One region of the Sporosarcina sp. P7 genome, then DNA from elsewhere that is predicted to be linked to it. Evidence: riboswitches for the same ligand, from Rfam matches in the RefSeq annotation. Region 1 holds a riboswitch; each other region holds the start of a gene.

Region 1 (3,145 bases):
GCATCAGCTGTAAGGAAGATGATGTTCTTCGGATGACCAGCAACAGATGGTGTCACGATATTATCAATGTTTTCGATTGGATATGCAGCTCGTGTGTTTTCAGTTAATGATTTATCATCATAATCGGGAATGCGCGTTTCTTCATCTAGTACTACGTTTTCTAAAACAGCACCGAAACGAATGGCTCCGAAAATTTCAGGTTCTTTTTCAGCAGAAAGGTTAATACATTTTGCGTAACATCCACCTTCAATGTTAAACACGCCATTATCAGACCAGCCGTGCTCATCGTCACCAATAAGTTTACGGTCAGCATCTGCCGAAAGCGTAGTTTTACCTGTTCCAGATAGACCAAAGAACAAAGCAACATCGCCTTCTTCTCCAACGTTTGCTGAACAGTGCATGGATAGGATATCCTGCTCGGGTAGTAAGTAGTTCATAACAGAGAAAATAGATTTCTTCATTTCCCCAGCGTACTCTGTTCCACCAATTAAGACAATTCGCTTTTCAAGCGATAAAATGATGAACGTTTCAGAGTTTGTGCCATCCACTTTTGGATCCGCTTTAAATGAAGGGGCTGCCAAAATGGTGAATTGCGATTCATGTGCTTTCAATTCTTCTTCAGTTGGACGGATGAATAGTTGGTGAACAAACTGATTTTGCCAAGCTAATTCATTAATAACCTGGATAGACAATTGGGAGTCTTTATCTGCTCCTGCAAATCCTTTAAAAACAAACAATTCGTCTTTTTTCTTCAAATGTTCGATGACTTTTGTGTATAATGAATCAAAGATCTCCTCTGAAATCGGACTGTTTGTGCTACCCCAATCTACTTTATCCTTAGACACTGCATCTTCAACGATGAATTTGTCCTTAGGTGAGCGTCCTGTATATTTACCTGTACGAGCAGTGATCGCACCGTCAGCAGAAAGTTTAGCTTCGCCTCTTGCCACTGCTTTTTCCGTTAGTTCTGCCACAGACGCTTGGATCGTCACGTTGCTTCCACTAAGAAGACTTTTTAAACTATCATCAATTTTTGCAGATATCATGTTTACATACCGTCCTTTGCGTAGTCGATTTATTTTTATCTTACTGAGAATATCCTAATTCGTAAATAGTATAACACATTAAGAATATTAATCTATACTAATGGAAAACTCAAGTGATTTGGAAGAAATAATTTGACAAAATCCAAACTTTTTAATACGATGTGACATGAACGGATACTCTTATCCCGAGTTGGTGGAGGGTACAGGCCCTGTGAAACCCGGCAACCTGCAATAGACGTAAGTCTAACGCGAAGGTGCCAAACCTGAAGCAAGGTTTAATTCCTTGGACGATAAGAGTGAAAGGTGCTGCGCGTGAAATTTTGCCTTTTACTCATGGATTGAATATGAGTGGAGGGCTTTTTATATTGTCTAGCCCTGAATCCTTATGGTATATGCTTGACGTCTAGGCGTGGAACTTTACCAGGGACTTATGAGAGTACCGTATCATGATGCTTAATATAGGGGGAAATAACATGACAAACCGTCGACTGTTTACATCAGAATCAGTTACAGAAGGCCATCCTGACAAGATGTGCGACCAAATTTCAGATGCAATTTTAGATGCGATCCTAACGGAAGATCCAAATGCGCGTGTGGCATGTGAAACGAGTATAACGACTGGACTCGTATTAGTAATGGGAGAAATCACTACGACAACGTATGTGGATATTCCAAAAGTCGTTCGCGACACTGTTAAAGAAATTGGGTATGTTCGTGCGAAATACGGCTTCGATTACGAAACGTCCGCTGTACTTACTTCCATTGATGAGCAATCACCCGAAATCGCTGCAAGTGTCAATGTGGCACTCGAAGCACGTGAAGGCTCTATGTCTGATGAAGAATTAGAGGCAATCGGTGCAGGAGACCAAGGCCTGATGTTTGGATATGCATGTAATGAAACGCCAGAATTAATGCCTCTGCCAATCAGCCTGTCTCATAAATTGGCACAACGCCTGGCACAAGCTCGTAAAGAAGAACTTATTTCCTATTTACGTCCTGACGGTAAAACACAAGTAACGGTAGAATATGACCAAGATAATAATCCTGTGCGAATTGACACAATCGTTATTTCCACACAACATCACCCTGAAGCAACACTCGAGCAAATCGAGCAGGATATAAAGAATGTTGTTATTGATGCAGTCGTTCCAAAGAACTTATTGGACGAGCATACTAAATACTTCATTAATCCTACTGGCAGCTTTGTCGTTGGTGGCCCTCAAGGAGACTCTGGATTGACTGGACGTAAAATCATCGTTGATACGTATGGTGGATATGCCCGTCATGGTGGCGGGGCATTCTCGGGGAAAGATGCTACGAAAGTGGACCGTTCGGCTTCTTACGCAGCGCGTTATGTGGCAAAGAACATCGTTGCAGCTGGACTGGCTGAGCACTGTGAAGTTCAGTTGGCGTATGCTATTGGAGTAGCTAGCCCGGTTTCTATCTCGATCAATACATTTGATACCGGTATACTATCGGAGACTCAATTAGTAGAGTTCGTACGTGAATTATTTGACCTTCGACCGGCAGGAATTATTAAAATGCTTGACCTACGTCGTCCAATCTACAAACAAACGGCAGCATACGGTCACTTTGGCCGCACTGATATCGAATTGCCATGGGAGCAGACAGATAAAGTGGAAGCGTTGAAAGATCTTGCGAGTACAGTACGTGTGAAGCAATAAAGTAATGAGTGCAGAAAGAGGAATCATTTCCTTTTTTCTGCACTTTTTAATTCTTTGCCGGTGAAATACGAAAAGGAATCATTTCATAGTCTGCCTCTTCATAAGCCCTTTGCAATCCTTTATCCTCTATATCTTTTTTCAAGATTGTCTTCTGTTTTACTTCAATATCAAAAGAATAGCTAAATGGAAAACCCTCCACTTTAATAGTGTGCTGATCTGCAAAGTATATCCCAATTCGTCCTATCGGTAATGAAGGGAAAATACCAGTAGAAGGAATACCATCACGAAAGAATATATGTTCATTCGCTTTGTCGACACCTGGATCATTTACACAACAATATAAGGAAAAGTTGTCTCCAAGCTGAAGCAAAGCAAAATGCATTTCAAAAAGTTCCTTATCAAAACCTTCGACTT
Region 2 (3,145 bases), on a different contig from region 1:
TGCAGCTAGGTCAGCTTTCGATTTTTCGGCAGCTTCCCGTTGCGTATCTGTGTAATAAAAAATAGCGGTTGTGTAAGATGAGCCCCGGTCGTGAAATTGACCTTCTGCATCTGTCGGATCGATTTGTTGCCAGAATACTTCAAGCAACTTCTCATATGGGAATAAGGCAGGATCAAATGTGATTTCAACGACTTCCGTATGACCGGATGTACCTTTTTTCACGTCTTCATACGTTGGATTATCCAGATGTCCGCCCATATATCCTGACACGATGTCTTGGACACCTGGCCATTCTTTAAACGGTTTCACCATGCACCAGAAACATCCTCCAGCAAATGCAGCCTTTTCAATATTCTTTTCAACCATTGACAACATCTCCTTTTTTATGAATGCACGTGCCCAAATCCACTTGTCTAGTAGAGGCGTACACAGCCTGTTTGTGTTATAAAAGTCCTTCTTATACTATATCATTCACCGCCTACCTAGCGGTAATTTCACGAGGTTACTAGTAAAGCTTTTTCCTGCATCTTTCTACTTTCTTCTTCCGGTATACGAATGAATTTTACGATAATTGCACTCACTAGGTAGAGGGCACTGAAGATCCACACGACCCCTTCCGCTCCAACGAGCCCGATAAACGTTAAAGCGATCGCTGGTGCTACGAATGTTGATAAACCCGCAGAAAAATTCAACACGGACATTGCCGCGCCTTTATCTTCACCTGCAACGGAAGGTACCAGTGCACCAATTGGAACATAGCCCGCTACTAAACCACCCCAAACGAATCCGACAATGCTTGTCATAACAATGCTACCATTTGTAATCACCGGTATATAGAACAGAAGTGGCGTGAATATTGCACATCCAACTCCACCAAACCAAATGATCGTGTTTTTCCAACCGAATTTGTCTCCAATGAAGCCGAACACTAAATTAAAGATAATATTTCCTAAGAAGAATGTTCCCCATAATTGCAGCCAAGCAGTTGTTTCAATACCGTGTTGTGCCATATGCATGGGTAGGAATACCGGGAATCCATAAACACTTAAACTATTGATAACGCGGACAACCCCGCCCGCAGCAACTCTCGGGTTTGATTTCAAAATGGTAATACCTTTCAATAATTCTTTGACTGCTTCTTTTTTGTTCGCTAGTTTCTTCTTTTCAAACTTGTCTTTATTGATAATTAAAGCTAAAACCGCACCAAGACTAACCCAGAAAATGGATGTCCACATTGTATTGATGTAACCGAGATATTGGATCGCCACACTTGAATACCACGCACCAAGTACCATCATTCCCGCACAAAATACAAACCAGAACCAACCAACGGCAGAACTCAATTTATTTTGCGGTGTCTTATAAATGACCCATGTCAAGAAAGAATAAGCAAATAACGGATAACCAAAACCTTTTATGAAATAAGTTAAAAGCATGATCGGGTAATTCATCGTAGAAAAGCCATATGTAATAAACCCTGCCGTACCGATAATATAGACGGCTAATCCGATGGCCATTGTACGTTTCGGGCCAAAAACATCAACACAGACACCTGAGAACCAAGATGACAGTGCGATCGAGATTCCATACACTGTGAATATTGCAGCTGATTGCTGAATCGTTAATCCGCTTTCAATTAAGAATGGGCTTAACCAACCGGCTTCAATTCCATCTCCCATCATAAACAACATCACACCAAAAAAGCCCCAACCTAAGTTTTTCGTGATTCCAATTCTCTCCAACACATCAGTGCCCTCCATTCATATCAGTTTTGTAATGTCTTTACAAAACAAAAAAACTTTCTGTGAAAAACAGAAAGAGTCGTTGGTATTCATCGCTAGCGCAATATAAATATACATTCCTCTTTCTATCTCTCAAGCTACGCTTGCTGGATTTGGCACAATTATGTTGCCGAAGTTTCATAGGGCCAGTCCCTCAACTTCTCTCGATAGAAAAATAATATGAAATTAGTAGAATATAATAAAAACAGACCTAATGAACTCACTGTACATAATAATCAATTTTAAGTCAACCAGTTATTGAAACTTTCTAAATATACTGCCATAGTATGATATACTAATTAGCAAAATCATTTGTTTATATCAACTTCATAAGTGAGCATTTTTCACTAAAATTGGAATAACGCGGATCCATACTTTAGGAAGACGCATTCCTTTACAATCAACGCAATTTCCAGAATGTAAATAACTACTTTATTTAGAAACTTCAGCGATGTCAGGATTCCATATTATATTACAAAATTATTCTAGTAGAAAGGACTTGTATAATGCAATCATATATTGATGTAGAAAATGGTATCGTCCCCTCGGTTTGTTCTCTGGATTGTCCAGACCAGTGTGGACTGTTGATTCATAAAGAAGATGGTAAAATCATTAAAATTGAAGGTGATCCCGAACATCCAATCACAAAAGGAAGTATTTGCAACAAAGTTCGGCATATGGCTGAACGGATTTACGATCAAAATCGGATTACTACTCCTTTGAAACGAATCGGGGAAAAAGGCGATGGGCAATTCGTTCCAATCAGTTGGCAAGAAGCCATTACAACTATTACAAATCAATGGAAAAAATTAATTTCTGAAGAAGGCCCAGAATCAATTCTTCCCTACAGTTTCTATGCAAATATGGGGAAACTTAGTTCTAAGGGGATGGATCGCCGTTTCTTCAACCGTCTGGGTTCGAGTCAACTGGATCGAACCATTTGTTCAGTCGCTGGTGAAGCCGGCTACAATTACACAATGGGTGGGCGTTATGGAACAGATCCAGAAGAGATGAAGGATACGAAATTATTTATTTTTTGGGGCATCAACGCCGTCAGTACGAATATGCACCAAATTATGATTGCGCAAAAGGCGAAGAAGAGCGGCGCGAAAGTTATCGTCATTGACGTCCATAAAAACCAAACTGGGCGCATGGCTGACTGGTTCATTCCCATTCTTCCGGGAACTGACGGAGCGCTTGCACTCGGAATTATGCATATTCTTTATAAAGAAAAGCTAGTTAATCAAGCATTTTTGGAGCAATATACAATCGGCCATGAAGCGCTCGGCGAACATGTAAAATACTATGATCCCCAAATGGTTTCCACCATTACGGGTGTGCCAGAGGAAGATATCTATGAGTTG
Region 3 (3,145 bases), on a different contig from region 1:
CCCACAGTTTTCCGGACATAGTCCCGATTTCGTATTGATAATCATATTCAACTTTACTTTATTGCCGAAGTAATGTGACCGAATCGAGTATGTCGCGTGCAGTAATAATAGTAAATCTTCATCTGGGCTATTTAATATTGCGAGTGATTCCTCATCAGTTAGTACATGGCCTTCGAGTACTTGAGTAGCCAGCCTCTGATAGTTCATTATAACGTCCGCCTCACTTTCAAGTGTTTTGATATTCTAAATGCGAATATGCCTGACAGTACAGCTAGAATTAAATCTTTCGGTAGTGGCGGCATCATCCACAGCCAAGCAATCTTGTAGGTAAACACGTCGGGTGCAGCAGCCCACATCTTGTACGCAAAATACATCCAAGTTGTACCTAGTATATAGTTGACTGCTGTAGCGACAAATGCTGCGATAATAAAAGCAGACAAAGTATGCTTTCGCTCAACAATCTTTCCAGCTACATAAGCAATCAGAATAAATGTGAGTATAAAACCAAACGTTGGACTTAAGATCTGACCGAAGCCTCCTGAAAATTTAGCGAAGACCGGTGCCCCTGCTAGTCCTATTAACATATAGACGGTCATCGATAACGCACCTAGACGACTACCAAGTAATAGCCCTGATAAGATAGCGAAAAAAGTTTGTAATGTGATGGGTACTCCACCAACTACTAAAAACGGCACGAAGGATGTAATATTCGCTCCAATCATCATTAACGCAGCAAACATCCCGCTATATACAATAGTTAGTGCGCTGAATCTACTTACCGGTCGTCTCTCTGTTGCTATTGCCATTACGACACCTCTTTCTAAACTGGTTACCCCATAAATAATATCGGTTAACCTATTTCGTGTCAACACATTTTATTTTTTGGTTAACTCATAAAAGTAGACAAAAAAAGACTGCAGCATACCGCTGACAGCCTACTTCTTCTCATCAATCTGTTCTTCCTTTTCTTTGCGAAACAAAACACTTGAGATTAAACCACTGAATATAGCAGCCCCAATTGTAATGTACACACGCATATCATAAGCAACTTCTTCGTAACTGTTACCTATCATAATCCAAGCAAGTGTACCTACAAGAACAGCGATTGGAAATGAGTATTTAAAGAATCGCATAATTTCTCACCTTTTCGAGTTAATTCATTAATTTTAGCATATATACCGCAATTTCTCTATGCACTAACTCCGCGCTTTGAACTTCACCAAACGTTCACTTGACGATATCCAACAAAGCCGCTATGATGTGGTTAGAATAATCTAAATAATTGAATAAGAAACATATCTTATCAAGAGAAGCCGAGGGACTGGCCCGTCGACGCTTCAGCAACCAGCCATTTAGGCAAGGTGCTACTTCCAGCAGTCTGTCAAATTGACACTCTGAAAAGATGAGAGGGAACTAGTCATTGGGATTACAAAGCCTTCTAATATACTTGAAGGCTTTTTTTGATTAAAAAAGGCTAAAGGGGAGATGGATTTATGTCATTGCTCGAGAAACTACAAACAAATGTCCTAACGGCAGATGGTGCAATGGGGACGATTTTATATTCTTACGGAATTGATTACTGTTATGAAGAACTAAATATAGAAAAGCCTGAAATTATAGAGCAAATTCACCAAGACTACATCTCAGCTGGTGCAGATATAATCCAGACTAACACTTACAGTGCGAACGCAATCAAATTAGCTCGCTACGGCTTAGAAAGTCATGTCACGGATTTCAATAAAGCAGCCATTCAAATTGCCAAACGCGCAGCGGCGCCTGGGGGGCAATTTGTACTTGGAACAATAGGTGGCTTGCGAGGTATACGTAAAAGCGATGCGACATTAGATGAAATTGAAAAAGTCGTACTTGAACAAGCCAATGCATTATTAACAGGTGATCCTGATGGTCTCCTATTGGAGACGTATTATGACTTTGAAGAGTTATCATCGGTAGTTACAACATTAAAGAAAATTACGGATGTTCCATTGATTGCACAAGTTTCTATGCATGATCCCGGTGTATTACAGAACGGACTTTCATTAAACGATGCACTTCATCAGCTCGAGTCTCTTGGGGCAGATATCGTAGGCGTTAACTGTCGATTAGGTCCTTACCACACGATTCAAGCATTCGATAATGTGACATTACCAGAGAAAGCATTTTTATCCGCATATCCAAACGCCAGTCTATTAGATGTAGAAGATGGACGTATTGTTTATGAATCAGAGGCAGAATACTTTGGACGCGCTGCTGTATTACTTCGTGATCAAGGCGTTCGATTGATTGGAGGATGTTGCGGGACAACACCTAAGCATATTAAAGCGGCGAAAACACAGTTAGCGCGACTGACACCTATCACGGAAAAGGTCGTACAACCGGCGAAACCTATCGTGATTCATGAAGCGGATCCGGCAAAACATCAACCTCTTCACGAAAAAGCGAAAACAGAGCGTACGGTAATTGTAGAACTAGATACACCGCGCCACTTGGAAACAGAAGATTATATCAAAGGTGCAAATTTGTTATATGACGCGGGAGTTGACGCTATAACAATGGCAGATAATTCACTTGCTTCTCCACGCATCAGCAACATGGCGATGGGCTCGATCGTCAAGATGCAACATAATATCCGCCCGCTTGTACATTTAACGTGTCGCGATCACAATCTCATTGGCTTACAATCACATTTGATGGGGCTTGATGCATTAGGCATTCACGATATCCTAGCCGTGACAGGCGACCCGACAAAGGTTGGGGACTTCCCCGGTGCTACAAGCGTCTACGATGTATCTAGCATGGAGTTATTGCAGTTAATTAAGAAATTGAATGAAGGGATTTCATTCTCCGGTAAGCCATTGCGCAAGAAAGCCAGCTTCTCTATTTCAGCAGCTTTCAATCCGAACGTCCGCGTCATCGATCGTGCTGTACAACGGCTCGAGAAGAAGATTGAAGCGGGTGCAGACTATTTCATCACTCAGCCAGTTTACACGAAAGAAAAGATTATCGATGTATATGAAGCAACAAAACACCTGGATACACCGATCTTTATTGGGATCATGCCATTGACGAATATACGAAATGCAGAGTTCCTGCATCATGAAGTACCGGGTATCAAGCTTTCAGAAGATGTGTTAGAAAGAATGCG
Region 4 (3,145 bases), on a different contig from region 1:
CTTACAACATACGATAATAGTACATGTTAACAAACATTGAAAAAGATTCTCAATTGTACTTGAAAAAGGTTCTCAATGAGAGTATGATAAAAGCAACGAATAAATCAGAGAGACGATCGCGTCTTACAAATGAAAGGTCGGGGGTCTAACATGTATAAGATTGTTGCGTTGGCGGTATTAGCAGGAATTGTATTAGGTGCAGCAACTGGATTTTCCTTTGGAAGTAAAGAACTGGCGGGTATGTTCGCCGGAATGGCGGCGCTTACGTTTATCGCAGCACCGGCAGCGGTCGTCTATGCGAGTGAAAAGAAAAAATGGCATCAAGCTCATTAATAAAGAAAAGCATCCAATATAATTGGATGCTTTTTTGTATAGATTCAATCGGTCGTGTCTTGCTATAAATGAATTAAAATAACTCGAACTGTCATAGTTAAATTGACTGTTCGAGTTGTATTGTTTACTATTATTGAACTTTTACTCCTTCTACTATCTCTTTTGCAGCATAAAGGGCTTGTTTTACATCCGCAATCAAATCTTCTACATCTTCTACTCCCACTGAGAAACGGAGCAAACGATCGTCTACTCCACGACGATTACGTTCTTCTAATGGGATATCCATATGCGTCTGTGTAGTCGGATACGTAATGAAGCTTTCCACACCGCCCAAACTCTCGGCGAATGAAATTAAGTTCATATTTTCAAGGAATGGCCCGACCCACTCACTATTTTGTACTCGGAATGATAACATACCACCGATTCCAGCGTAGAGCACGTCGGCAATAAGAGGTTCTTGTTCTAAATAAGAGACCATCATTTTCGCATTTGCATCATGCTGTTTCATGCGTAAATGCAAAGTTTTTAGACCGCGTACGACAAGCCATGAATCAAGAGGAGACAATGTAGCTCCAATCGCATTATGATTGGTAAATAGACGTTCGCATAAATCCTCACCTTTTGCCACGACTAGACCTGCAAGCACATCATTATGTCCACCGATATATTTCGTTGCGCTATGAATGACAATATCTGCGCCTTCCTCAATTGGCCGCTGGAAATAAGGTGTTAAAAACGTATTGTCGACAATTAGCAATAAATCATGTTTTTTAGCCAATTCCGCATACGTACTGATGGCTATGTTTTGCATTAATGGATTTGTAGGCGTTTCCAAGAAGATCGCTTTTGTACGATCAGTAATCGCTTGCTCGACTTCTGAAACATCATCGAACGATAAGTAACGCGTCTTAATATTATACGTCTCTTCATATTGATTAAACAGGCGATAGGTACCGCCATATAAGTCTTCAGGCGCCAATAGTTCCGAACCTGTTTTAAATAAAGATAAAATAAGTTGAATGGCTGCCATTCCAGAACTACATGCAAATCCTTGGTCACCTGATTCTAGGTTTGCAATTCCATCCTCTAGGATAGAACGCGTAGGGTTTTTTGTTCGTGTGTAATCATATCCCGTGGACTTGCCTAGACCTTCATGGTGGTACGCTGTAGACAAGTATATCGGTGTATTGACTGCTCCGGTTTTCTCATCACTGTGGTTTCCAAGTTGTACTAATCTAGTTTCTAATCCGTTGTTTGTCATGAATATTCATCCCCCCCGGCAAAATAAAAAAGAACCTCTTCTTTTCGAATAGGCCCTCGAACATACAAGTGTATACAGTATTCTCATCTTCAAGGTGGTTGTCACCCTTGGAATTAGCACCGTGCCTGTGGCTGGTTGCTGAGACATCGCTGGGCCTATCCCTCCGTCTCTCTCGATAAGAATATTCATAATATAGGAAAAACTGTTGACGAATTTATTCTATCATGCAGATATACTAGATGCAAGTTTCCTTTTAACATCAGTTATTGATTTTTTTGTTTCAGTAAAAGATTTGTTATACTGATAGATACTATTCATAATGGAAAGGAGATTTTCATTTTGGCTTGGGGCTATGTCGCATTGGCGGCTGTTATAGAGATCTTCTGGGTAGTCGGTCTTCGTTATTCTGAAACTGTAATGCAATGGACCGGAACGGTTATGGCGATTGTATTGAGTTTTTATTTCATTATAAAAGCATGTGAAAGATTACCTTCCGGCACGGTATACGCTGTTTTTACCGGATCTGGTGCCGCTGCAATCCTTTTAGTGGATATATTCTTCTTTCAAGCAGGTTTTACGTGGGTTACGCTGACCTTCATCGGATTCATCGTCATTGGGGTAGTCGGCATTAAGCTGACAACAGATGAAAAAGCCGATGCAGAAGGAGGTGGCTGACAGTGGCTTGGGTATACTTAATGATTGCCAGTCTCGGTGAGATTTTCGGTGTGGTGAGTATTAATTATTATTTACAGAAGCGTTCAATTAAAAGACTGTTACTCATTGTGGGGATTTTTGGTTTTGGTTTTGTTTTCCTGTCTCTTGCTATGCGCGAAATACAGATGAGTACAGCGTATGCGGTATGGACAGGGTTAGGAGCGGCAGGAGCCGTATTAATGGGGATTTTGATATTCAAAGAATCTGCTAGCATCAAACGTCTCTTCTTTTTATCGCTCATCATTTTCGGTGCTGTAGGCTTGAAGTTGTTCGGATGAAAGGGGAGTGGCGTAACTGATTTATTGGACAAATTTTGATTTTAATGAATGGACTGTAACAATAGCCGCTACAAAACAGGGACTGTGCTATGCCGGACTAGCTGAAGATAGTGTAGAACGTATGAAGGACTGGTCGTACCGGTTTGATACAGTTGACTTAATAGAAGATGAAACAGAGCTCGGAGTCTATATAAGCAAGATGAAGGAGTACTTATCGGGTACAACGAAAGATTTTTCAGCGATTCCACTTGATTTAAAAGGAACATCGTTTCAACTGCAAGTATGGGAAGCACTACAACGAATACCGTATGGTGAAACTATGACATATTCAGAAGTTGCGGTACAGATTGGGAAATTGTCATCTGTTCGTGCTGTAGCATCTGCAATAGGTAAGAATCCTGTGATGGTTGTGGTGCCTTGTCACCGTGTTATTGCGAAAGATGGCAGTTTGTCAGGCTATCGTGACGGGAGAAACCAAAAAGCGAAGCTGATTTTGCTTGAAAGTACTCACACGAAGATAAATGAATAACAGTATGAAAAAAGAGCCATAAGGCTCTTT

Evidence for each region. A riboswitch is a leader RNA that binds a small molecule or an ion and turns the genes downstream of it on or off. The one in region 1 is predicted to bind S-adenosylmethionine.
Region 2: another riboswitch for S-adenosylmethionine. It lies ahead of CSV60_RS07910 (MFS transporter); the one in region 1 lies ahead of metK (methionine adenosyltransferase).
Region 3: another riboswitch for S-adenosylmethionine. It lies ahead of CSV60_RS01560 (bifunctional homocysteine S-methyltransferase/methylenetetrahydrofolate reductase); the one in region 1 lies ahead of metK (methionine adenosyltransferase).
Region 4: another riboswitch for S-adenosylmethionine. It lies ahead of CSV60_RS07425 (methionine biosynthesis PLP-dependent protein); the one in region 1 lies ahead of metK (methionine adenosyltransferase).

What each region holds. Positions count from the first base shown of each region.
Region 1 covers NZ_PDZF01000008.1:2,426-5,570, forward strand. Annotated here, with positions in the region: gene pckA (phosphoenolpyruvate carboxykinase (ATP)) at 1-1,046, opposite strand, end outside; SAM riboswitch class I at 1,224-1,343, shown strand; gene metK (methionine adenosyltransferase) at 1,520-2,731, shown strand; gene CSV60_RS09140 (DUF3891 family protein) at 2,778-3,145, opposite strand, start outside.
Region 2 covers NZ_PDZF01000006.1:112,570-115,714, forward strand. Annotated here, with positions in the region: gene msrA (peptide-methionine (S)-S-oxide reductase MsrA) at 1-366, opposite strand, end outside; gene CSV60_RS07910 (MFS transporter) at 495-1,745, opposite strand; SAM riboswitch class I at 1,865-1,955, opposite strand; gene CSV60_RS07915 (molybdopterin oxidoreductase family protein) at 2,288-3,145, shown strand, end outside.
Region 3 covers NZ_PDZF01000001.1:279,187-282,331, forward strand. Annotated here, with positions in the region: gene bioB (biotin synthase BioB) at 1-207, opposite strand, end outside; gene CSV60_RS01550 (biotin transporter BioY) at 207-806, opposite strand; gene CSV60_RS01555 (hypothetical protein) at 936-1,133, opposite strand; SAM riboswitch class I at 1,298-1,409, shown strand; gene CSV60_RS01560 (bifunctional homocysteine S-methyltransferase/methylenetetrahydrofolate reductase) at 1,494-3,145, shown strand, end outside.
Region 4 covers NZ_PDZF01000006.1:16,379-19,523, reverse strand. Annotated here, with positions in the region: gene CSV60_RS07430 (hypothetical protein) at 151-333, shown strand; gene CSV60_RS07425 (methionine biosynthesis PLP-dependent protein) at 464-1,594, opposite strand; SAM riboswitch class I at 1,675-1,776, opposite strand; gene CSV60_RS07420 (DMT family transporter) at 1,934-2,269, shown strand; gene CSV60_RS07415 (DMT family transporter) at 2,272-2,586, shown strand; gene CSV60_RS07410 (methylated-DNA--[protein]-cysteine S-methyltransferase) at 2,603-3,115, shown strand.